DNA from 4 places in the Streptomyces sp. NPDC033270 genome. Region 2 is predicted to be linked to each of the others. Evidence: predicted binding sites of a transcription regulator. Region 2 holds the regulator's gene; each other region holds the start of a gene.

Region 1 (5,863 bases), on a different contig from region 2:
AAGTGCCATGAGCGGGTGGAGGTCGCGGTGGCCTGGGACGCCGACCACAAGCCGGTCCAGTACGAAGCCGGCCAGTGCACCTGCCAGCAGTACGTCGGCCCGCAGCCGCTCTCCCAGATCTACGCCGAGGACCTCACCGACCTGGCGTGAGTGACGACCCGGGCGCGTGCGCGGGGTGCCCCAGCAGCATGGTGGGGGCGCCGGCGACCCGGGTGAGGAAGATCGTGCAGGAGTTGCCGCCGCCGCCCAGCTTCAGCTTCCGGCGCAGCTCCTCGGGCTCGACCGCCGAGCCGCGCTTCTTGATCACCGCGGTGCCGACGCCCCGCTCGCGCAGCAGCGCCCTGAGCTTCTTGACGTTGAACGGCAGTACGTCGGTGAGCGCATAGGCGGTCGCGTACGGGGTGGCCGTCAGCCGGTCCGCGGTGATGTACGCGATCGTCGGGTCGATCAGCCGCCCGCCGACCTGTGCGGCGACATCGGCCACGAGGTGGGCGCGGATGACCGCGCCGTCCGGCTCGTAGAGCCAGTCCCCGACCGGCCCCGGCTCGGGGTCCGGCAGGCCGGCGCCCAGCAGCGAGTCGCCGGCCGGCAGCAGGGTGGCGCGGCGGCCGCCGGGCGTCGGGGCGGGGGCGCCGCCGGGGGACGACGTGGCGAACCACAGCACCGCCTCCTTCACCTCGCCCCCGTCGGAGATCCACTCCGTCTCGGCGTCCTCGGGAAGCACGTCGTGCGGCACCCCCGGCGCGATCTTCAGCGCCGCGAACGGGGCCGTACGGGCCGCCTCGACGGCCCAGGACAGCGGCGGCGAGTACGCCTCCGGATCGAAGATCCTCGCGCCGCGGACCTTGCCACGCCGCGCCGGATCCACGAACACCGCGTCGTATCCGGCGGTGTCCACCTCCGCCACCTCCGCGCAGCGCACCTCGATCAGCTCCGCGAGCCCCAGCGCCTCGGCGTTCGCCTTCGCCGCCGCACAGGCCAGCGGGTCGCGGTCGACGGCCAGTACGCGGATCCCGGCGCGCGCCAGCGCGAGCGCGTCGCCGCCGATGCCGCAGCACAGGTCGGCCAGCGAACGGACGCCCAGCGCGGCGAGCCGGGCGGCGCGGTGGGCGGCGACCACGGTACGGGTGGACTGCTCGACGCCGTGGGGCGTGAAGTACATCAGCCACGCGTCCGCCCCGAACTTGGCCGCCGCGCGCTGCCGCAGCCGGGCCTGGCCGAGCGCGGCGGAGACCAGCGGCGCGGGGTGGTCGCGGCGCAGCCGGGTCGCGGCCGCCAGTTCGTCCGCCGGGTCGAAGTCGCGCAGTTCGGCCAGCAGTGCCTGCCCCTCGGGGGCCAGCAGCGCGGAGAAGGTGTCGAGGTCGGTCACCTGCACCATTGTGGTCCAGGCGGGGCGCGGCCCCTACGTCGCCCGGCGGCCGCGTCCGCGCCGGCGCGGACGGTCGCGGCCGGCGCCCTCCGGCTCGCGGCGGCGCTGCGCATGGTCGCTGATCCGCAGCAGCAGCGCCACCATCACCCAGTTCGCGACCAGTGACGAGCCGCCCTTGGCCAGGAACGGCAGGGCCTTGCCGGTCAGCGGGATCAGGCCGGTGACGCCGCCGGAGACGACGAAGACCTGGAGCAGCAGCGCCCCGGCGAGCCCTACCGCGAGCAGCTTGCCGAACGGGTCGCGGGCGGTCAGCCCCACCCGCAGCCCGCGCTGCGCGAGCAGCACGTACAGCATCAGCACCGCCATCACCCCGGCCAGGCCCAGCTCCTCGCCGACGGTGGTGAGGATGAAGTCGCTGTTGCCCGCGAAGCCGACCAGCTCGGGGTGGCCCTGGCCCAGGCCGGTGCCGCCGATGCCGCCGCTGCCGAAGCTGAACAGCGCCTGGCCGAGCTGGTCGGACATGCCCTCCGCACGGCCTTCCTTGGTGAAGGCCCGCATGGGGTCCAGCCAGGCCGTGACGCGGCCGTGGACGTGCGGCTCCAGGGAGCCGACGACGGCCGCGCCGACCGTGGCCATCAGCAGGCCGCACAGCACCCATCCGGCGCGCCCGGTGGCCATGTAGAGCATGATCACGAAGACGCCGAAGAAGATCAGCGAGGTGCCCAGGTCCCGTTCGAAGACCAGCACCAGCAGGCTGATCACCCAGATCGTGAAGATCGGCCCGAGCTGCCGTCCCGGGGGCAGCTGGACGCCCATGACGCGGCGTCCGGTCAGCGCCAGCGCATCGCGGTTGACGGTGAGGTAGCCGGCGAAGAACACCGAGATCATGATCTTCACGAACTCGCCGGGCTGCAGCGACAGCGGCCCGAGCAGGATCCAGCGCTTGGCGCCGTACATGTCGGCGCCGAAGAAGGCCGGCGCCATCAGCAGCACCAGGGCGACCGCCATCGTCAGATAGATGTAGCGCTGCAGAATGCGGTGGTCGCGCAGCACCAGCAGGATGGCGATGCAGACCGACACCCCGATCACCGTCCACACCAGTTGGCCGCTCGCCGCCTCGGCGATCTTCAGACGCGGGGTCTGCGCGTAGGTGACGTCCAGCCGGTGCAGCAGGACCAGGCCGATCCCGGTCAGCAGGGTCGCCAGCGGCAGGATCAGCGGATCGGCGCGCGGGGCGAAGCGGCGCAGGACCAGATGCGGCACCAGCGCCACGAAGAGCATGCTGACGGCGAAGCCGGCCAGGCCGCCGGGCAGCCGGCCGGTCATCGACAGACCGGTGTAGGCGTAGCCGAAGACGGCGGTCAGGACGACGAGGGCGAGCAGCCAGGCCTCGGTCCTGCGGCGGTCCGGTGCCCGTTGCAGCGCGGCGAACGTCATGGTGCGCTCGGCGTCGCTCTCCGGCTCCCCGGCCGGCCGGGGAGCGCTGGTCAGTCCACGCACGGGTTCCTCCGCCTTCGATGGTCAGGGCCTGCGGACCCGGTCCGGGCTGATCCACACGGCGCGTCCGGGCCCGGTTCGCAGGCCCGGCAGTCGGGGAAGTAGACGAGGTGGCCCGGGGGGTGGTTGCCAAGAAACGGGAAGGTGTGTCCGATTTGGCAGGGAACCCGCCCCGGCGACGGACCCGTTGGCCGCGTCGCGGTCAACCGGCGTCGCGGAACCCGCCCCCGGCGCGCTGGCACTCCGCTTGACCGAGTGCTAACCGCGTCATAGTCTCGGCGTTGGCACTCTCCAGTGGGGAGTGCCAAACACACAGCGACGGGCAGGTCCGGCACCCGCGACGACGGATCCACCTGGTCGCCACCTCAGACAGTTAACCCCGTGAGATCTCCGAAGGGGGAGGTCGGATCGTGACGACCGCCAGCTCCAAGGTTGCCATCAAGCCGCTTGAGGACCGCATCGTGGTCCAGCCGCTCGACGCCGAGCAGACCACGGCCTCGGGCCTGGTCATTCCGGACACCGCCAAGGAGAAGCCCCAGGAGGGCGTCGTCCTGGCCGTGGGCCCGGGCCGCATCGAGGACGGCAAGCGCGTCGAGCTCGACGTCACCGTTGGTGACGTCGTTCTCTACAGCAAGTACGGCGGCACCGAGGTGAAGTACAACAACGAGGAGTACCTCGTTCTCTCGGCCCGCGACGTGCTCGCGATCGTCGAGAAGTAAGTCACCCAGATTTGCCGTGATCTGCGCCCCTGGTTCCCGCGTCTAAACAACCCGGGGCAGGGGCGCAGTTCGTTTGACCCAGCGGTCCCCACTGCGTGCCGAGGATCGCAATGAGAGGACTTGAAGCACCCCATGGCGAAGATCCTGAAGTTCGACGAGGACGCCCGTCGCGCCCTTGAGCGCGGCGTGAACAAGCTTGCCGACACGGTGAAGGTGACGATCGGTCCGAAGGGCCGCAACGTCGTCATCGACAAGAAGTTCGGTGCCCCCACCATCACCAACGACGGTGTCACCATCGCCCGTGAGGTCGAGGTCGACGACCCGTACGAGAACCTGGGCGCCCAGCTCGTCAAGGAGGTGGCGACCAAGACCAACGACATCGCGGGTGACGGCACCACCACCGCCACCGTGCTGGCCCAGGCGCTGGTCCGCGAGGGCCTGCGCAACGTCGCCGCGGGCGCTTCCCCGGCCGCCCTGAAGAAGGGCATCGACGCCGCCGTGCAGGCCGTGTCCGAGGAGCTCCTCGCGACCGCCCGCCCGATCGACGACAAGGCCGACATCGCCGCCGTCGCCGGCCTGTCCGCGCAGGACAAGCAGGTCGGCGAGCTCATCGCCGAGGCGATGGACAAGGTCGGCAAGGACGGTGTGATCACCGTCGAGGAGTCCAACACCTTCGGTCTGGAGCTGGACTTCACCGAGGGCATGGCCTTCGACAAGGGCTACCTCTCGCCGTACATGGTCACCGACCAGGAGCGTATGGAGGCCGTCCTCGAGGACCCGTACATCCTGATCCACCAGGGCAAGATCGCCTCGATCCAGGACCTGCTGCCGCTGCTGGAGAAGGTCATCCAGGCGGGTGGCTCCAAGCCGCTGCTGATCATCGCCGAGGACGTCGAGGGCGAGGCCCTGTCGACCCTGGTCGTCAACAAGATCCGTGGCACCTTCAACGCGGTGGCCGTCAAGGCCCCCGGCTTCGGTGACCGCCGCAAGGCGATGCTCGGCGACATGGCCACCCTCACCGGTGCCACCGTCATCGCCGAGGAGGTCGGCCTCAAGCTCGACCAGGCCGGTCTGGACGTGCTGGGCTCCGCCCGCCGCGTGACCGTCACCAAGGACGACACCACCATCGTCGACGGCGGCGGCAACGCCGAGGACGTCGCCGGTCGCGTCGCCCAGATCAAGGGCGAGATCGAGACCACCGACTCCGACTGGGACCGCGAGAAGCTCCAGGAGCGCCTCGCCAAGCTCGCCGGTGGCGTCTGCGTCATCCGCGTGGGTGCGGCCACCGAGGTCGAGCTCAAGGAGAAGAAGCACCGTCTGGAGGACGCCATCTCCGCGACCCGCGCCGCGGTCGAGGAGGGCATCGTCTCCGGTGGTGGCTCCGCCCTGGTGCACGCCGCCAAGGTGCTGGAGGGCAACCTCGGCAAGGAGGGCGACGAGGCCACCGGCGTCGCCGTCGTCCGCCGCGCGGTCGTCGAGCCGCTGCGCTGGATCGCGGAGAACGCCGGCCTCGAGGGCTACGTCATCACCGCGAAGGTCGCCGAGCAGGACAAGGGCCAGGGCTTCAACGCCGCCACCGGCGAGTACGGCGACCTGGTCAAGGCCGGCGTCATCGACCCGGTCAAGGTCACCCGCTCCGCCCTGGAGAACGCCGCGTCGATCGCCTCCCTGCTGCTCACGACCGAGACCCTGGTCGTCGAGAAGCCGGCCGAGGAGGAGTCGGCCGAGGCCGGTCACGGTCACGGGCACGCGCACTGACGCATAGCCGCGCAGCCGGCTGAGCGCCGGCGGTAGCCGGTGGAAGGCTCCTGTTCCCGCTCGTGAGCGGTGGGAACGGGAGCCTTCTCGCGTGCTGCCGGGAGCCGCGCGGCCGGCACGCCCCGGTCAGAGCGCGCCGAGCTGCCGCATCAGGCCCAGGACGTCGTAGTGCCACCAGCCTTCCTGGATCATTCCGTCGTGGAACCGGAAGGTCGTGGTGCCGGTCATGGTGCACTTCCGGCCGGTCGGCTGGACGTCCATGAACGGGCCCTTGTGCGTCCCGTACCAGGTCCACCGGGTCACGACGTCGTCGCCCTGGGCGATCTGGGATTCCAGGTCGAACGTGAAGTCGAAGGCGGCGCGCCATCCGGTGATGTCGCGCTGCAGCGCGTCGGACCCGATCACGGTCTCGTCCTCTTTGATGACGTCGTGGTCCCGGTAGTCGGACGCGAACACCTCGTCGACGGCGCCGAGGTTGCCCCCGGCGGCGATCTCGTGGAAGAACCGGCGGGCGGTTGCG
Region 2 (5,863 bases):
CCACCGAGGCCAACCCCGAGTCCGTCGACGCCCGCTACCTCGCCGAGCTGCGCGCGGGCGGCTTCAACCGCGTCTCCTTCGGTATGCAGAGCGCCCGGCAGCACGTCCTGAAGATCCTCGACCGCACGCACACCCCCGGCCGCCCCGAGGCCTGCGTCGCCGAGGCCCGCGCGGCCGGCTTCGAGCACGTCAACCTCGACCTGATCTACGGGACCCCCGGTGAGACCGACGACGACTGGCGGGCGTCCCTCGACGCCGCCCTGGGGGCCGGCCCCGACCACGTCTCCGCCTACGCCCTGATCGTCGAGGAGGGCACCCAGCTGGCCCGCCGGATCCGCCGTGGCGAGGTCCCGATGACCGACGACGACGTCCACGCCGACCGCTACCTGATGGCCGAGGAGAAGCTCTCCGCCGCCGGTTTCACCTGGTACGAGGTCTCCAACTGGGCCACCACCGAGGCCGCCCGCTGCCGCCACAACGAGCTGTACTGGACCGGCGCCGACTGGTGGGGTGCCGGCCCCGGCGCCCACAGCCACGTCGGCGGCGTCCGCTGGTGGAACGTCAAGCATCCGGGCGCCTACGCCCAGGCCCTGGCCGAGGGCCGCTCCCCGGGCGCGGGGCGCGAGGTGCTGGCCGACGAGGACCGCCGCGTCGAACGCATCCTGCTGGAGCTGCGGCTGTCGGACGGCTGCCCGCTCGGCATCCTCGCCCCGGCGGGAGCGCGTGCGGCGGCGCGGGCGCTGGCCGACGGGCTGCTGGAGCCGGCGCCCTACGAGGCGGGTCGGGCCGTGCTGACCCTCCGGGGACGGCTGCTGGCCGACGCGGTGGTGCGGGACCTGGTGGACTGATCACCCGGCCGGGTGATCACAGGGCGAGACGCGCGCCCGCTCCAGCGGACCCGCCGCCCCCTCCCCATCGCGTCAGCCTTCCCCGCCGACCGTGACGAAGTCGATCAACTCCTCGACCCGCCCGAGGAGTTGCGGCTCCAGGTCCTTGTAGGACCGTACGCAGGACAGAATGCGCTGCCACGCCGCCCCCGTGTTCTCCGGCCAGCCCAGCGCCCGGCACACCCCGGTCTTCCAGTCCTGGCCGCGCGGGACGGCGGGCCACGCCGCGATCCCCACCGACGACGGCTTCACCGCCTCCCACACGTCGATGTAGGGGTGGCCCACGACGAGCACGTGCTCGCCCGTCACCTCGGCCGCGATCCGGGACTCCTTCGAACCGGGCACGAGGTGGTCCACCAGCACCCCCAGCCGGGCGTCCGGACCGGGGGAGAAGCCGCGGACGATCGCCGGGAGGTCGTCGACGCCCTCCAGGTACTCCACGACGACGCCCTCGATGCGCAGGTCGTCGCCCCAGACCCGCTCGACCAGTTCGGCGTCGTGCCGGCCCTCCACATAGATGCGCCCGGCGCGTGCGACCCGGGCGCGGGCGCCGGGAACGGCGAGTGACCCCGAAGCCGTACGGGCGGGGCCGCCCGGCGCCGGCCGGTGCTGCGGGCGCACCAAGGTGACGACCTTGCCCTCCAAGAGGAAGCCGCGCGGGGTCATGGGGAAGACGCGGTGCTTGCCGAAGCGGTCCTCCAGGGTGACCGTGGGCCCCTCGGCGGTCTTCTCGCAGCGGATCACGGCGCCGCAGAAGCCCGTGGTGACCTCCTCGACGACCAGATCGGGGTCGGCCGGCACCTCGGGTGCGGGGCGCGGCTTCTTCCAGGGCGGGGTCAGGTCGGGGCTGTAGCGCTTGCTCTGCATGGGCCTGTTCTATACGAGATCCCGGCGGCGGGACCCGCTGGCGGCGGGACCTGATCGCGGCGGAGTCGATCACGGCGGGACCCGGTGCCGACGGGCCCCGGCCGGGGCGGGGGCCGGCGCTCAGGAGGGCGGTACGCCGAAGAGGGCGGCCAGGGCGTCGCGCTGGGCGCGGACGAAGGCGGCGTCCACCACGGCACCATGACCGGGGACGTACACCGCGTCCTCGCCGCCGAGGGCCAGCAGGCGGTCCAGGGCCGCGGGCCACTGCTGGGGCAGCGCGTCCGGGCCGGCCTGCGGTTCGCCGGACTCCTCGACCAGGTCGCCGCAGAAGACGATCTCGGCGGCGCCGTGCCGGCCGGGCACCAGGACCGCGAGGTCGTGGGCGGTGTGGCCGGGACCGACGTTGGCGAGCAGCACCTGCCGGTCGCCGAGATCGACGGTCAGTTGGCCGTGCACATGGTGGTGCGGGGCGACCAGCAGATCGGCGGCCTCCGCGGCGGCGTCCCGCGCGACGCCGTGGCGCATCGCGTCGTGCCGCAGCTCGTCCTTGCCGCGCCGGAGCAGTTCGCCCAGGCCGGCCGCGCCGAACACCTCGACGCCGGCGAAGGCGGCGGTGCCCAGCACATGATCGAAATGTGGATGGGTGAGCGCGACATGCGTCACTTCCCGGCCCAGTACGCCGCGGATGGCCCGGCGCAGATCCGCGCCGTCACGGATGCTCGCACCGGTGTCCACGATCATGACGCCGGCCGATCCGGTGATCACGCCGATCGTCTCGTCCCAGCCCGGCATCCGGCGCCTGGCGACACCGTCACCGAGCTGTTCCCACCCGGCCTCTTCCCAAGCAGTGCCCATACCGAGACGCTAGCTCCATCGCGATAGCGTTGCCCGGTGGATCGGCCGAACACGGTCATCGGGCGGGCGCCGCGCAAGGTCGCCCTTGCCGTGGCCGTGCTACCCGGCCGTACACTGGCTCCGGGTCTGGCACTCGACTTGTGTGAGTGCCAGGAGTAACGAAACGGCGGACGGCCGGACTGGAGGTGCGCAGGATGCTCAGTGAACGCAGGCTCGAAGTGCTGCGCGCCATCGTCCAGGACTATGTCGGGACGGAGGAGCCGGTCGGCTCCAAGGCGCTCACCGAGCGGCATCAGCTGGGGGTCTCCCCGGCCACCGTCCGCAACGACATGGCAGCCCTGGAGGACGAGGGTTTCATCGCCCAGCCGCACACGAGCGCGGGGCGGATCCCGACCGACAAGGGCTACCGCCTCTTCGTCGACAAGCTGGCCGGCGTCAAGCCGCTGTCCAGCCCGGAGCGGCGGGCGATCCAGAACTTCCTGGACGGTGCCGTCGACCTCGACGACGTGGTGGGGCGCACGGTACGGCTGCTGGCGCAGCTGACCCGGCAGGTCGCGGTCGTGCAGTACCCGTCGCTGACGCGGTCCACGGTCCGGCACGTCGAGCTGCTGGCACTGGCGCCGGCCCGGTTGATGCTCGTACTGATCACGGACACCGGGCGGGTCGAGCAGCGGCTCATCGACTGCCAGACGCCGTTCGCCGAGACCTCGCTGGCGGACCTGCGGGCGCGGCTCAACAGCCGGGTCGTGGGACGCCGTTTCACGGATGTGCCCCAGTTGGTGCAGGATCTCCCGGAGTCCTTCGAACAGGACGACCGCGGCACGGTCTCGACAGTGCTGTCGGTGTTGCTGGAGACTTTGGTGGAGGAGACCGAAGAGCGGCTGATGATCGGCGGCACCGCCAATCTCACGCGCTTCGGGCACGACTTCCCCCTGACCATCCGTCCGGTGCTGGAGGCCCTTGAGGAGCATGTGGTGCTGCTCAAGCTCCTCGGCGAGGCCAAGGACTCGGGCATGACCGTACGTATCGGGCATGAGAATGCCCACGAAGGCCTGACGTCCACATCGGTCGTCACGGTCGGCTACGGTTCGGGCGACGAGGCAGTCGCCAAACTCGGCGTGGTCGGACCGACCCGCATGGACTACCCCGGAACGATGGGAGCGGTACGCGCAGTGGCACGTTACGTCGGACAGATCCTGGCGGAGTCGTAAGTGGCCACGGATTACTACGCGGTCCTGGGCGTACGGCGCGATGCCTCGCAGGACGAGATCAAGAAGGCGTTCCGCCGGCTGGCGCGCGAGCTGCACCCGGACGTGAACCCGGACCCCAAGACCCAGGAGCGGTTCAAGGAGATCAACGCCGCTTACGAGGTCCTGTCGGATCCGCAGAAGAAGCAGGTCTACGACCTCGGCGGGGACCCGCTGTCGCAGTCGGGCGGCGCCGGTGGCGCGGGCGGCTTCGGCGCGGGCTTCGGCAACTTCTCCGACATCATGGACGCCTTCTTCGGCACGGCCTCGCAGCGCGGACCGCGCTCGCGCACCCGCCGCGGCCAGGACGCCATGATCCGGTTGGACATCGAGCTGAACGAGGCGGCCTTCGGCACGACCAAGGACATCCAGGTCGACACCGCCGTGGTCTGCACGACGTGCACCGGTGAGGGCGCGGCGCCGGGGACCTCGGCGCAGACCTGTGACATGTGCCGCGGCCGCGGTGAGGTCTCGCAGGTCACCCGGTCCTTCCTCGGCCAGGTCATGACGTCGAGGCCGTGCCCGCAGTGCCAGGGCTTCGGCACGGTCGTGCCGACGCCGTGCCCCGAGTGCGCGGGCGACGGGCGGATCCGCTCCCGCCGCACGCTGACCGTCAAGATCCCGGCCGGTGTCGACAACGGCACCCGGATCCAGCTCGCGGGCGAGGGCGAGGTCGGCCCCGGCGGCGGCCCCGCCGGTGATCTCTACGTCGAGATCCACGAGCTTGCGCACCCGGTCTTCCAGCGGCGCGGCGACGATCTGCACTGCACGGTCACCATCCCGATGACGGCGGCGGCGCTGGGCACGAAGTGCCCGCTGGAGACGCTGGACGGGGTGGAGGAGATCGATGTGCGGCCGGGCACCCAGTCCGGGCAGTCGATTCCGCTGCACCAGCGCGGGGTGACGCATCTGCGGGGCAACGGCCGCGGCGATCTCATCGTCCATGTCGAGGTGCAGACCCCGAGCAAGCTCGATCCCGAGCAGGAGGAGCTGCTGCGGCGGCTCGCCAAGCTGCGCGGCGAGGAGCGGCCCACGGGCCAGTTCCAGCCGGGGCAGCAGGGGTTGTTCTCGCGGCTGAAGGACGCGTTCAACGGGCGGTAGGCCACGGCCGAACCGACGCGCCCAGGCGCGTACCAGCGCCGAGCCCCTGATGCGGGGGCTCGGCGTTTCCCGTGACACGATGTGCTCATGTCCACCGCACTGACCGATCTCTGTCGCTATCCGATCGTGCAGGCGCCGATGGCGGGAGGCGGCTCCGGACCCGAGCTGGCCGCCGCCGTCTGCGGCGCCGGCGGTCTCGGCTTCCTCGCCGCCGGCTACAAGACCGCCGACGGCATGTACCAGGAGATCAAACAGCTGCGGTCGCTGACCGACCGGCCCTTCGGCGTCAATCTCTTCATGCCGCAGCCGTCCCTGGCCGACACCGCCGCCGTCGACGTCTACCGCGAGCAGCTCGCGGGCGAGGCCGCCTGGTACGAGACCGAGCTCGGCGAAACCGACGGGCCCAGCGACGACGGCTACGAGGCCAAGCTCGCGATACTGCGGGAGGACCCGGTGCCGTTGGTGTCCTTCACCTTCGGCTGCCCCTCGCGCGCCGTCCTCGACGCCTTCGCCAAGGTCGGTACGTACACCGTCGTGACGGCCACCACGGCGGCCGAGGCGCAGGCCGCGCAGTGGTCGGGCGCGGACGCGGTGTGTGTGCAGGGCGTGGAGGCCGGCGGCCACCAGGGCACCCACCGGGACGATCCGCACGCGGACGGGACCGGTGCGGGGCTGGGGCTGCTGGCGCTGCTCGGCCAGGTCCGCGCGGCCGTGCAGATCCCGGTGATCGCCGCGGGCGGGCTGATGCGCGGGGCGCAGATCGCCGCCGTACTGGCCGCCGGGGCGACGATGGCGCAGCTGGGGACGGCGTTCCTCGCCACCCCGGAGTCGGGCGCCAACCCGCTGCACAAGCAGGCACTGAACAACCCCCTGTTCACGCATACGGAGTTGACCCGGGCGTTCTCC
Region 3 (5,863 bases), on a different contig from region 2:
ACGGTGAGGAGCCGGTGAACGCCGTCGGGGCGGCACCCCCTGGGAGGAGGGTGCCGCCCCGACGTATGTGCGGACGTGTGATCCGGGAGGGATCAGCGTTCCGATCCGGAGGATCAGAAGTCCATGTCACCGCCCGGCATGCCGCCCGGAGCGGCCGCGGCGGCCTTCTCCGGCTTGTCGGCGATGACGGCCTCGGTGGTGAGGAACAGCGCCGCGATGGAGGCGGCGTTCTGCAGCGCGGAGCGGGTGACCTTGGCCGGGTCGATGATGCCCTCGGCGACCAGGTCGACGTACTCGCCGGTCGCGGCGTTCAGGCCGTGACCCGGGGTCAGGTTGCGCACCTTCTCCACGACGACGCCACCCTCGAGGCCGGCGTTGACGGAGATCTGCTTCAGCGGGGCCTCCAGGGCCAGCTTCACAGCGGCGGCACCGGTGGCCTCGTCGCCTTCGAGCTCCAGCTTCTCGAAGACCTGGGAGGCCTGCAGCAGGGCGACGCCACCGCCGGCGACGATGCCCTCCTCGACGGCCGCCTTCGCGTTGCGAACGGCGTCCTCGATGCGGTGCTTGCGCTCCTTGAGCTCGACCTCGGTCGCGGCACCGGCCTTGATGACCGCAACACCGCCGGCGAGCTTCGCCAGGCGCTCCTGCAGCTTCTCGCGGTCGTAGTCGCTGTCCGAGTTCTCGATCTCGGCGCGGATCTGGTTGACGCGGCCCTGGACCTGGTCGCTGTCGCCGGCACCGTCGACGATGGTGGTCTCGTCCTTGGTGATGACGACCTTGCGGGCGCGGCCGAGCAGGTCGAGACCGGCGTTCTCCAGCTTGAGGCCGACCTCCTCGGAGATGACGGTGCCACCGGTGAGGATGGCGATGTCGCCGAGCATGGCCTTGCGGCGGTCACCGAAGCCCGGAGCCTTGACGGCGACGGACTTGAAGGTGCCACGGATCTTGTTGACGACCAGGGTCGACAGGGCCTCGCCCTCGACGTCCTCGGCGATGATCAGCAGCGGCTTGCCGGACTGCATGACCTTCTCCAGGAGCGGCAGCAGGTCCTTCACGTTGCCGATCTTGGAGTTGACGATCAGGATGTACGGGTCGTCGAGCGACGCCTCCATACGCTCCATGTCGGTGGCGAAGTACGCCGAGATGTAGCCCTTGTCGAAGCGCATACCCTCGGTGAGCTCCAGCTCCAGACCGAAGGTCTGGGACTCCTCGACGGTGATGACGCCTTCCTTGCCGACCTTGTCCATGGCCTCGGCGATCAGCTCGCCGATCTGGGTGTCGGCGGCGGAGATGGAGGCGGTGGAGGCGATCTGCTCCTTGGTCTCCACGTCCTTGGCCTGCTCCAGCAGGGCGGCGGAGACGGCCTCGACGGCCTTCTCGATGCCGCGCTTGAGGGCCATCGGGTTGGCGCCGGCGGCGACGTTGCGCAGGCCCTCGCGGACCAGTGCCTGGGCCAGGACGGTCGCGGTCGTCGTGCCGTCACCGGCGACGTCGTCCGTCTTCTTCGCGACCTCCTTGACCAGCTCGGCGCCGATCTTCTCGTACGGGTCCTCGAGCTCGATCTCCTTGGCGATGGAGACACCATCGTTGGTGATCGTGGGGGCGCCCCACTTCTTCTCGAGGACGACGTTGCGGCCCTTGGGGCCGAGGGTGACCTTGACGGCGTCGGCGAGCTGGTTCATCCCGCGCTCGAGACCGCGCCGTGCCTCCTCGTCGAACGCGATGATCTTGGCCATGTGAAGTGGTCCTCCCGGACGGGGTGGATTTCTCCGGATCGGCACCCGTGCCCGCGACGGACGGTCCGTGCGCCGTGTGGTTCCTTGCCCCACCCGGCGTCCGGACCTCACCGGCCCGATCCAAGTTCTGTCACTCTCACTCGGAGAGTGCTAACGCCAATGATTAGCACTCGGGCAGGGCGAGTGCAAGCCACCTGGAGGGGGTCACCCAGGGGCGGCGGGTGGGCGAGGGGCGAGCGAGGGGTGGGCGAGGGGTGGGCGACGGGCGGGTGCCGGCCGGTCGTCGGGGTGCCGCCGGGGTGCCCCGCGGCAGCGAGCGGCACAGGGCGGGCGCGGGCGAGACGGGGGGCGGGCGCGGGCGACGGGGGCTCAGGTCCCGCCGCGGGGAGGGCAGGCAGAAGGCCCGTACCCCGTGACGGGGTACGGGCCTTCTCTACGCTGCAGTCGGCCCGCGCCTCAGGCGCTCACCCTGACCATGTCCGCCTGCGGCCCCTTCTGGCCCTGCGAGATCTCGAACTCGACCCGCTGGCCCTCCTCAAGGGTGCGGTAGCCGTCCATCTGAATCGCGCTGTAGTGGACGAATACATCCGCACCACCGTCGACCGCGATGAAGCCGTACCCCTTCTCCGCGTTGAACCACTTGACGGTGCCCTGAGCCATGCCTAACTCCCCTATTACTGGCCCTTGCGCAGGACCGCACTCCGCGGACCCGGGTCAGACCTCACCCCGCGAAATGGCCCGTGGGGTGTGCGCCGGAACGCGTCGACCGCCGCTGAATGTATCTGCACCGATGCCCAGCGCAACAGGTCAATCGGACGAGAATTCTGGCGCCGGAGAATCGGCAATATGCGATGAAATCCCGTTTCTCCGGGGCAAGTCGGGCCGGGCATAGACGCACGTAAGCGACAAATGCCGCACACACTTTGCACACAACTCTCCGCGGTTTCCTATGCGTTCGGCATGTGCGCGGAGTTATCCGGAACGGGGATCACCGCAATGGTATCCCCTTTCACTAAACGGAATTGCCCCGTCCGATTTCAACGGACGGGGCAATTCCGGTCAAGCAGGTGAAGAGATGGCGCAAATTAGCGCTCACCCCTCGACCGATCGGGGCGAGAGACGACGGCCACCGGGCGCGTGCGGCCTCAGCAGCCGCCGGCGACCGCCGGGATGATGGAGACGCCCGCACCGTCCGGCGTCGGCGTCTCCAGGCCCTGCTCGAAGCGCACATCGTCGTCGTTGACGTAGACGTTCACGAAGCGACGCAGCTTGCCGGCGTCGTCCAGTACACGGGCCGCGATGCCCTCGTGGTTCTTCTCCAGGTCGGCGATCACCTCGGAGAGGGTCGCGCCCTCGGCGGTGACCTCGGCCTCACCACCGGTGTACGTACGGAGGATGGTGGGGATGCGGACCTTGACGCTCATGGGTTCTGCCTTCCGGACAGGGTTGGGGAGTGCGGGTTCGTAGAGCTCGGGACTCAGCCTGCCAGGCCGGCCTCTCGGAACGCGTCCAGGCTCGGGCGGATCGTGGCCGTGGGCCCGGACGTCGGCGCGACGGCGTCAAGCGTCTTGAGGCCGTCACCCGTGTTGAGCACGACGGTGGTCAGGGACGGGTCGAGCACACCGTCCTCGATCAGCTTCCTGGTGACGCCGACGGTCACCCCGCCCGCGGTCTCCGCGAAGATCCCCTCCGTCCGCGCCAGCAGCTTGATCGCGTCCACGACCTGCTCGTCGTCGACGTGCTCCACCGCACCGCCCGTATGGCGCGCGATGTCGAGCACATACGGCCCGTCGGCCGGATTGCCGATCGCCAGCGACTTGGCGATGGTGTTCGGCTTCTGCGGGCGCACGACGTCGTGCCCGGCCTTGAAGGCCGTCGACACCGGCGAGCAGCCCTCCGCCTGGGCACCGAAGATCCGGTACGGCCGGTCCTCGACCAGCCCGAGGGCGATCAGCTCCTTGAGCCCCTTGTCGATCTTCGTCAGCTGCGAGCCGGACGCGACGGGGATGACGATCTGGTCCGGGAGCCGCCAGCCCAGCTGCTCGCAGATCTCGTACGCCAGCGTCTTGGAGCCCTCGCCGTAATAGGGGCGGAGGTTGACGTTGACAAAGCCCCAGCCCTCGCCCAGCGGGTCGCCGATGAGCTCCGAGCAGAAGCGGTTGACGTCGTCGTAGTTGCCCTCGATGCCGACCAGGTCACCGCCGTAGACCGCGGCCATGACGACCTTGCCGGCCTCCAGGTCGTGCGGGATGAACACACAGGACTTGAAGCCCGCGCGGCGCGCCGCGGCGCCGACCGCGCCGGCGAGGTTGCCCGTGGAGGAGCAGGACAGCGTCGTGAAGCCGAAGGCGCGGGCGGCCTCGACGGCGATCGCGACGACCCGGTCCTTGAAGGAGTGCGTCGGGTTGCCGGAGTCGTCCTTGACGTAGAGCGCGCCGGTGACACCCAGCTCGGCGGCGAGCCGGTCGGCCTTGACGAGCTTGGTGCAGCCGGGGTTCAGATTCGGCTTGTCCGCCACATCGGTGGGGACGGGCAGCAGCGGAGCGTAGCGCCAGATGTTGTCCGGACCGGCCTCGATCTGCTTGCGCAGCGCCTCGGGGTCGCCGCTCGGCAGGTCGTAGGCGACTTCGAGCGGCCCGAAACAGGTCGCGCAGGCGAAGAGCGGGCTCAGGTCGAAGCGCTCACCGCACTCGCGGCAGGACAGGGCGACGGCGGGCCCCAGAGCGACGGTGGGGGCGATTTCGGTGACTTCGGTGCTGTACACAGCCATGGAGGCGAGGCCCTTTCTCCTCATCTTCCTCATGGCGCATCTCGCCATGAGACGGATTTGGCACCTTCCCTAGCCGGGAGCCTCGCGCGCGATGATCGCGGCGGAGACCGGCTGGAGGGTTGCCGGGGCTTCAACGGGCCGTATCCCTCTGCCCCTCTGGATGAGCGGTATGGCGCTGGGACGAAACCCAGGCGTTTGTGGCGCGGCGACCCCGACATGCGACGGTCATCCGCGTTGTTCAAGACTGTAACCGAAGGCACTGACCGTTGAGATAGTCGTCCGAACCGCGAGATGGATCACAGAATGGCCCACACTAGGGATCGCCTACCGGTCGCGGCACCGGCGGCCACCGAGGAGTCGTAGACGTGCTGGAAGAGGTGGAGCGCTGGCTGAGCAGCCGCTCCTGGTCCGCCGCGGACCGTCCGCTGGAGCAGTTGCTGGAGGCCAAGCGCCAGACGGGCCGTACGGTCAGCGTCGTGCTGCCCGCGCTCGACGAGGAGGCCACGGTCGGCGCGATCGTGGCCGCGATCCGCGCCGAGCTGATGTGCGACGCCGTCCCCCTGGTCGACGAGCTGGTGGTGCTGGACTCCGGATCCACCGACCGCACCGCCGAGGTCGCCGCCGCGGCCGGCGCCCGGGTCGTCCACCGCGACACCGTCCTGCCCCGGCTGCCCGCGCTGCCCGGCAAGGGCGAGGTCCTGTGGCGCTCCCTCCTGGTCACCACCGGCGACATCATCTGCTTCGTCGACGCCGACCTGCGGGAGTTCTCCGCCACCTTCGTCTCCGGGATCGTCGGCCCCCTGCTGACCGACCCCGACATCCACTTCGTCAAGGCGATGTACGACCGCCCCCTGGAGGCCGGGGGGCACCCGGGCGAGCAGGGCGGACGGGTCACCGAGCTGGTCGCCCGCCCGCTGCTGAACCTCCACTGGCCGCAGCTGGCCGGCTTCGTCCAGCCCCTGGGCGGCGAGTACGCGGCCCGGCGCTCCCTCCTGGAGCGCCTGCCCTTCCCGGTCGGCTACGGCGTCGAGCTCGGCCTGCTCGTCGACGCCCTGCACACCGTCGGCCTCGACGCCCTCGCCCAGGTGGACGTCGGCGTGCGCAAGCACCGCCACCAGGGCGGCCAGGCCCTCGGCCGGATGGCGGCCGCCATCTACCGCACCGCCCAGCTCCGCCTCGCCCGAGGCCACCTGGTGCGCCCCCGGCTCACCCAATTCGACCGCGGCGAGGAGGGCTTCGTGGCGCGCACCACGGACGTGGACACCGAGGAGCGGCCGCCCATGGCCGAAATCCCCGAGTACGCGGCGCGGCGGGCGGCCTGACCCGTGTCCGTACGTTTGCGCGGTTCTGCGGCGGG
Region 4 (5,863 bases), on a different contig from region 2:
CGGTCGTGAAGTTCTCGTCCCGTGTGCGTGACTGACTTGAGGCGGGAAGTGACAGGCTCAAGGAAGTCTGCGGGTAAGCGGGTAAAGAGAGTCGGGGGAAGTGGACGAATATGGCCGTCGTCTATGGAAGTTCGTTGAAGGTTCTCTGAAATGCCGCCCGCCGCGCCCGCCGTCATGAGCGATATTGCGATCAAATGTGCGCCAGGGAGAAGGCTTTCGATTGGTGACGCACTTCTCATTTCTGGGCTATGGGTCCGTGCAGTCGCCCGTCGGGTCGCGTAAATCGATCTTTGGGTGTGGTGATGTGCGCTGAGCACCGCGTTCGTGCGTCGTCGGCGTCCGGCTGCACGGAAATGATCAGTGCGGCCGCGGTCATGGTGACTCCCGCCAGGGCGCTGCGGCGCTGTCGCACGAACCTTCGTAACCGATGACGGGAGGGCGTGACCTGCACCGGAGCGAACTGCGCCACTGCGCGGCGCGGGGGTGTGGGCAGTGGGGGGTCGGGTGGAGGGGAGTGCGGGGGCGTGGCGAGCGTGGCAGGGGCCGTGAGCAGGTGAGGGGCGGACGGGGCTGAGCGGAGGGGCTGTGGCGTCGGGTCGGTGAATGTGCTGGGCATGAAGGACCGCCTGTGACGAGGGGTTTGCCTTGGGCTACGTCCCACCGTGCCGCAGTCCGCCCGCGCCCGCTCCGGCCTGTGGACGACCCCGCCCTTGTGGACAACCCCGTCACCCGGGTCACACGTCACAGCCTCACGGCAGCTCGATGCCCAGCTCCCAGCCCGCGTGGGCGTCGACGCACAGGCAGTCCCTGGCCGTGTTGTCGGGCAGTGCGGCGACCGCGTCGAAGAGCACCTCGCGCAGCCGGCCGACGTTCTGGGAGAAGACGGCAAGAACCTCTTCGTGGGAGACGCCGTCGCCGGTCTCGGTGCCCGCGTCCAGGTCGGTGACCAGGGACAGTGAGGTGTAGCACAGGCTCAGTTCGCGGGCCAGGACCGCTTCGGGGTGGCCGGTCATGCCGACCACCGACCAGCCCTGGGCGGCGTGCCAGCGCGATTCGGCGCGGGTGGAGAAGCGCGGTCCCTCGATGACGACGAGCGTGCCGCCGTCGACCGGCTCCCAGTCGCGGCCGCGGGCAGCCGTGAGGGCGGCCTGGCGGCCGCTGGGGCAGTACGGGTCGGCGAAGGTGAGGTGGACGACGTTGGGGACGCTGCCATCCGGCAGCGGGTGGCCGTCGAAGTAGGTCTGCGGGCGCGCCTTGGTGCGGTCGACGAGCTGGTCGGGGACGAGCAGCGTGCCGGGGCCGTACTCGGGGCGCAGACCGCCGACCGCGCACGGGCCGAGGACCTGCCGTACGCCGACGGAGCGCAGCGCCCACAGGTTGGCGCGGTAGTTGATGCGGTGCGGCGGGAGGTGGTGGCTGCGGCCGTGCCGGGGCAGGAAGGCGACCTGGCGGCCGGCGATCTCGCCGAGGAACAGCGAGTCGCTGGGGGGACCGTAGGGGGTGTCCACCGTGATTTCGGTCACGTCGTCGAGGAAGGAGTAGAACCCCGAGCCGCCGATGACACCTATCTCCGCGTCAGCCATGCGGGCCACACTATCGGGACCGGGTGCCGGTCGACCCCGTGATCAGCGATCCGGCCGCCTCGTGGGGGATCAGAGGCCTTGGGACGCCAGAGCGATCGGACGACCGGTCCACCGCAACAACCGGACCACCGGACCACCGGACCACCGGAACAACCGAACCCCGCCGTCCATGAAGGCGGCGGGGTCCGAAGAAGTGCGGGGTGCGGCTCAGGCCGCGGAGCTGGTGCTCGACGTGCTGCTGGAGGCCGCCGCGGCCGGGGTGGAGGACGCGGAGTCGGAGCTGCTCGACGAGGAGCCGGCGGAGTCCGAGGAGGACGTGCCGCTCGACGAGGAGGAGCTCTTCGCGGGGCTGCTGCTGGACGACGCACCGCGGCTGTCGTTGCGGTAGAAGCCGGAGCCCTTGAAGACGATGCCGACCGCGGAGAACACCTTCTTGAGGCGTCCGTTGCAGCTGGGGCACTCCGTCAGCGCGTCGTCGGTGAACTTCTGCACCGCCTCGAGGCCTTCGCCGCACTCGGTGCACTGGTACTGGTAGGTCGGCACTTGACTTCCTCCTGGCACTCTCACTCGATGAGTGCTAACGACGCTCCATATTGCAGTATTCCCGCCCGTCAGTCCACCGTGACGGGGAGACGGTGACCGACTCCACGTCCGTTCAGGCGCTCGTCAGCTCCCGCTCCCGGTCGTCAGCAGCGGGGGACACGGTTGCGTCGCCCTGGGAGGCGACCACGGTCGAGGAGCGCGGCAGCAGGTGGGCGCGGAGCGCGACCAGCACCACCAGAGCCAGCGTCGTGCCCGCCAGCGGCACCAGGAAGCCGGTGCTCGGGCCGAAGCGGTCCGCCAACTGGCCGGCGGAGGTGGCCGCGGCCGCCTGGCCCAGCGCGACCGCGCCGGTCAGCCAGGTGAAGGCCTCGGTACGGGCGGCGGCCGGCACCAGCGACTCGACGAGCGTGTAGCCGGTGATCAGGGCCGGGGCGATGCACAGGCCCACGACCAGGCCGACGGCGCCCAGCAGCGGCACCGCGGTCACCGTCCACAGGGGAGTGGTGGCCAGCGCCAGCAGACCGTAGGCGACCAGCAGCCGGCGTCGCGGGCCGACCTTCCAGGAGATCGCGCCGCAGGCGACGCCGGCGAGCATGTTGCCGCCGGCGAAGATCCCGTAGAGCACGCCGTTGATGCCGGGCTGCCCGATGTGCTGGGTGAACGCGGTCAGCGAGACCTGCATACCGCCGAAGACGGCGCCGATGCCGAGGAACGCCACGATCAGGACGCGGACGCCGGGCACCGACAGCGCCGAGACGCGCGGCCGGTCGCCGGCCCCGGCCCGGTGCACCGGAGGCTGGCTGCGCCGCTGCGAGGCGAACAGCAGCCCGCCGGCCAGCGTCAGCGCGGCCTCGGCGATCAGGCCGGCCGCCGGGTGGATGCCCGTGCACAGCGCGGTCGCGAGAACCGGGCCGATCACAAAGGTGAACTCGTCGGTCACCGACTCGAAGGCGGCGGCCGTCGGCATCAACGGGCTGCCGCCCAGCCGGGAGGCCCAGCGGGCCCGCACCATCGGGCCGACCTGCGGAGTCGAGGCGCCCGTGGGGACGGCGACGGCGAGCAGCGCCCACAGGGGGGCGTGGACGAGGGCCAGGATGATCAGGGCCGTGACGCCGGCGACGTGGACCAGGACGCCGGGGAGCAGTACGGCGCGCTGGCCGAAGCGGTCGGCGAGTTTGCCGCTCTGCGGGGCGAACAGCGCCATCGAGACACCGGTGGCGGCGGACACCGCGCCCGCGGTGCCGTACGAGCCGGTGGTGGATTCGACGAGCAGCACGATGCCGATCGTCAGCATCGCGAAGGGCTGCCGGGCCAGAAAGCCGGGCAGCAGGAATGTCCATGCACCTGGGGTGCGGAGCAGTTGTCCGTAACCGGGACGGGAGTCCTTGACCGCGGATGCCACGGCCGGGCCTTTCTGCCGCCTGGTAGCGCGCCACCCGCGAGGTCGTCACGGGCACGCGCCGAGAGCTGTCCTCTCGCGCAGGACCGAGTGATACCGCATGGTCCGCACCCCGAGAGGTGGCTGCGTGTGGCAGGGGACCGCGGCCGCCGAGCGGTCGCGCCAGCTCTGCGTCAGGCAGAGTTGGTTCGTCAGTGTTCCTTTTCATACTACAGGCCCAAGCGCGTGAAGCCCTGGGATTAGCCAGGGCTTCACGTAAATTTCCTTGGGTTCCGTGGAGATATGCAGCACATTTCCGGGGCGGCCGCGCCGCGAGGGCGTGGCCCCCGGGCGGCGCGGGCGCTATCCGTGGGGGTGCCGCCGCGAGGCACCGTCCGCCCCCAGCCAGCCGGCCAGCTTGCCGCCCTGGGAGACCGCCTGCAGCCGCCGCTCGGCCGCGTCGCGCACCTGGTCCGTGGCCACCACCAGCAGCTCGTCGCCGCGCCGCAGCACCGTCGTCGGCGAGGGCACGAAGCTGGAGCCGTCCCGTACGACGAGGGTGACCGCGGCGCCCGCGGGCATCCGCAGCTCGCCGACCTCGACGCCGTGCATACGGGACGTCGGGCCGATGGACGTGGACAGCAGATGGCCGCGCAGCCGCTCCAGGGGAGCCGACTCGATGCCCAGGTCGGCGGCCTCCTTGCCGTTGCCCAGTTCCAGTCGCCGGGCCAGCCACGGCAGCGTCGGCCCCTGGACGAGGGTGTAGACCACGACCAGGACGAAGACGATGTTGAAGACCCGTTCGCTGCCGGGTACGTCGCTCACCATCGGAATGGTGGCCAGCACGATGGGGACCGCGCCGCGCAGCCCGGCCCAGGACAGCAGGGTCTTCTCCCGCCAGGGCACCCGGAACGGCAGCAGCGCGGTGAACACCGACGCCGGCCGGGCCACGATCGTCAGGATCAGCCCGATGACCAGCGCGGGCACGAAGTCGTCGACCAGCTTGTGCGGGGTGACCAGCAGACCCAGCAGCACGAACATGCCGATCTGGCCGATCCAGCCGAGGCCCTCGGCGAAGCCGCGGGTGGCCGGTGCGTGCGGCAGCTTGGCGTTGCCGAGGATCACCGCGGCCAGATAGACGGCGAGGAAGCCGGAGCCGTGCGCCAGTGCGCCGGCCGCGTACGCGGAGACCGCGATGGCCATGACGGCGATCGGGTAGAGGCCGGACGCGGGCAGCGCCACATGCCGCAGCCCGTACGCGCCGAGCCATCCGATGGCCAGTCCGATGGCGGCGCCGATCGCCAGCTCCAGGGCGATGGTGCCGAGCAGGACGTACCACTCCTCGACCGGTCCCACGGTGGAGAAGGCGACGACGAGGATGACCACCGGGGCGTCGTTGAAGCCGGATTCGGCTTCCAGGACACCTGTCAGGCGGGACGGCAGCGGCACGTTGCGCAGCACGGAGAAGACCGCCGCGGCGTCCGTGGAGGAGACCACGGCGCCGATCAGCAGCGCCTGCCGCCAGTCGATTCCGGCCAGATAATGCGCTCCGGCCGCGGTGACCCCCACGCTCACCGCGACGCCGACCGTCGAGAGCGCCGCCGCCCGGGGCAGTGCCGGCTTGATCTCTTTCCACTTGGTGCCCAGGCCGCCCTCGGCGAGGATCACGACCAGTGCGGCATAGCCGAGGATCTGGGTCAGCTCGGCACCGTCGAAGGCGACGCCGCCGATGCCGTCCTGCCCTATGGCGACGCCTATCCCCAGGTAGATGAGCAGGCTGGGGAGCCCGCTGCGCGAGGACACCCGTACCGCGGCGACGGCGATGAGCAGCACGAGTGAGCAGATCAGCAGGAGTTCGTTGAGGTGTTCGACAGTCAGGGAGCTGGTCCTTCCTCGCACAGGTTCGGGCGGTGGGCCGGTGGGTAGCTTTCCTTACCGTATCTAGTTACTGAGACTAACAATTTACCATTACTTGAAAGTCGGATGTGCTGGTGGTGACTCCGCGTAGGGGTCGCCGAACCCGTGCGCCTATGGTTGCTCCAGCACTCCCACCCTGCCCCTCGAAGGACCGAGATGCCCGCCAACAAGTCCGGCCCAGTCCCCAGGAAGAAGAAGGGGCGGCGCGGCCGTCTCGTCGCGATCACTGTCGTGCTGCTGCTCGTGGCGGGCATCGGCTTCGGCGCGTTCTGGGGGGTCAGCACCGTACGCGCCTCCATCCCCCAGACCACCGGCTCGCTCAAACTCCCGGGCCTGGCAAACCCGGTGGACGTCGTCCGCGACGCCCACGGCATCCCGCAGATCTACGCCGACACCGACGAGGACCTCTTCCGCGCCCAGGGCTACGTCCAGGCCCAGGACC

What was found. The regulator HrcA, encoded in region 2, represses chaperone genes, less so after heat shock. The targets are predictions, from matches to a motif close to TTNGCACTCNGNNNNNCNGAGTGCNAA.
Region 1: groES (co-chaperone GroES) is a predicted target of HrcA. The motif match lies at 3,102-3,128, and genes of this name have one in related genera.
Region 3: groL (chaperonin GroEL) is a predicted target of HrcA. The motif match lies at 1,900-1,926, and genes of this name have one in related genera.
Region 4: ACZ5XZ_RS18385 (FmdB family zinc ribbon protein) is a predicted target of HrcA. The motif match lies at 2,138-2,164, and genes of this name have one in related genera.

Annotation. Positions count from the first base shown of each region.
Region 1 covers NZ_JBVIRA010000012.1:202,457-208,319, reverse strand. The annotation lists gene ACZ5XZ_RS19065 (hypothetical protein) at 1-150, shown strand, start outside; gene ACZ5XZ_RS19060 (THUMP-like domain-containing protein) at 134-1,378, opposite strand; gene ACZ5XZ_RS19055 (FtsW/RodA/SpoVE family cell cycle protein) at 1,403-2,806, opposite strand; gene groES (co-chaperone GroES) at 3,277-3,585, shown strand; gene groL (chaperonin GroEL) at 3,718-5,343, shown strand; gene ACZ5XZ_RS19040 (ester cyclase) at 5,470-5,863, opposite strand, start outside.
Region 2 covers NZ_JBVIRA010000059.1:3,153-9,015, forward strand. The annotation lists gene hemW (radical SAM family heme chaperone HemW) at 1-848, shown strand, start outside; gene ACZ5XZ_RS38870 (DUF3097 domain-containing protein) at 921-1,754, opposite strand; gene ACZ5XZ_RS38875 (MBL fold metallo-hydrolase) at 1,875-2,609, opposite strand; gene hrcA (heat-inducible transcriptional repressor HrcA) at 2,804-3,820, shown strand; gene dnaJ (molecular chaperone DnaJ) at 3,821-4,957, shown strand; gene ACZ5XZ_RS38890 (nitronate monooxygenase) at 5,045-5,863, shown strand, end outside.
Region 3 covers NZ_JBVIRA010000007.1:171,265-177,127, reverse strand. The annotation lists gene ACZ5XZ_RS13520 (hypothetical protein) at 1-7, shown strand, start outside; gene groL (chaperonin GroEL) at 114-1,736, opposite strand; gene ACZ5XZ_RS13510 (cold-shock protein) at 2,193-2,396, opposite strand; gene ACZ5XZ_RS13505 (MoaD/ThiS family protein) at 2,882-3,160, opposite strand; gene thrC (threonine synthase) at 3,214-4,506, opposite strand; SAM riboswitch class I at 4,524-4,673, opposite strand; gene ACZ5XZ_RS13495 (glucosyl-3-phosphoglycerate synthase) at 4,872-5,828, shown strand.
Region 4 covers NZ_JBVIRA010000012.1:44,142-50,004, reverse strand. The annotation lists gene ACZ5XZ_RS18390 (S-methyl-5'-thioadenosine phosphorylase) at 750-1,583, opposite strand; gene ACZ5XZ_RS18385 (FmdB family zinc ribbon protein) at 1,791-2,126, opposite strand; gene ACZ5XZ_RS18380 (MFS transporter) at 2,239-3,528, opposite strand; gene ACZ5XZ_RS18375 (potassium/proton antiporter) at 3,868-5,403, opposite strand; gene ACZ5XZ_RS18370 (penicillin acylase family protein) at 5,578-5,863, shown strand, end outside.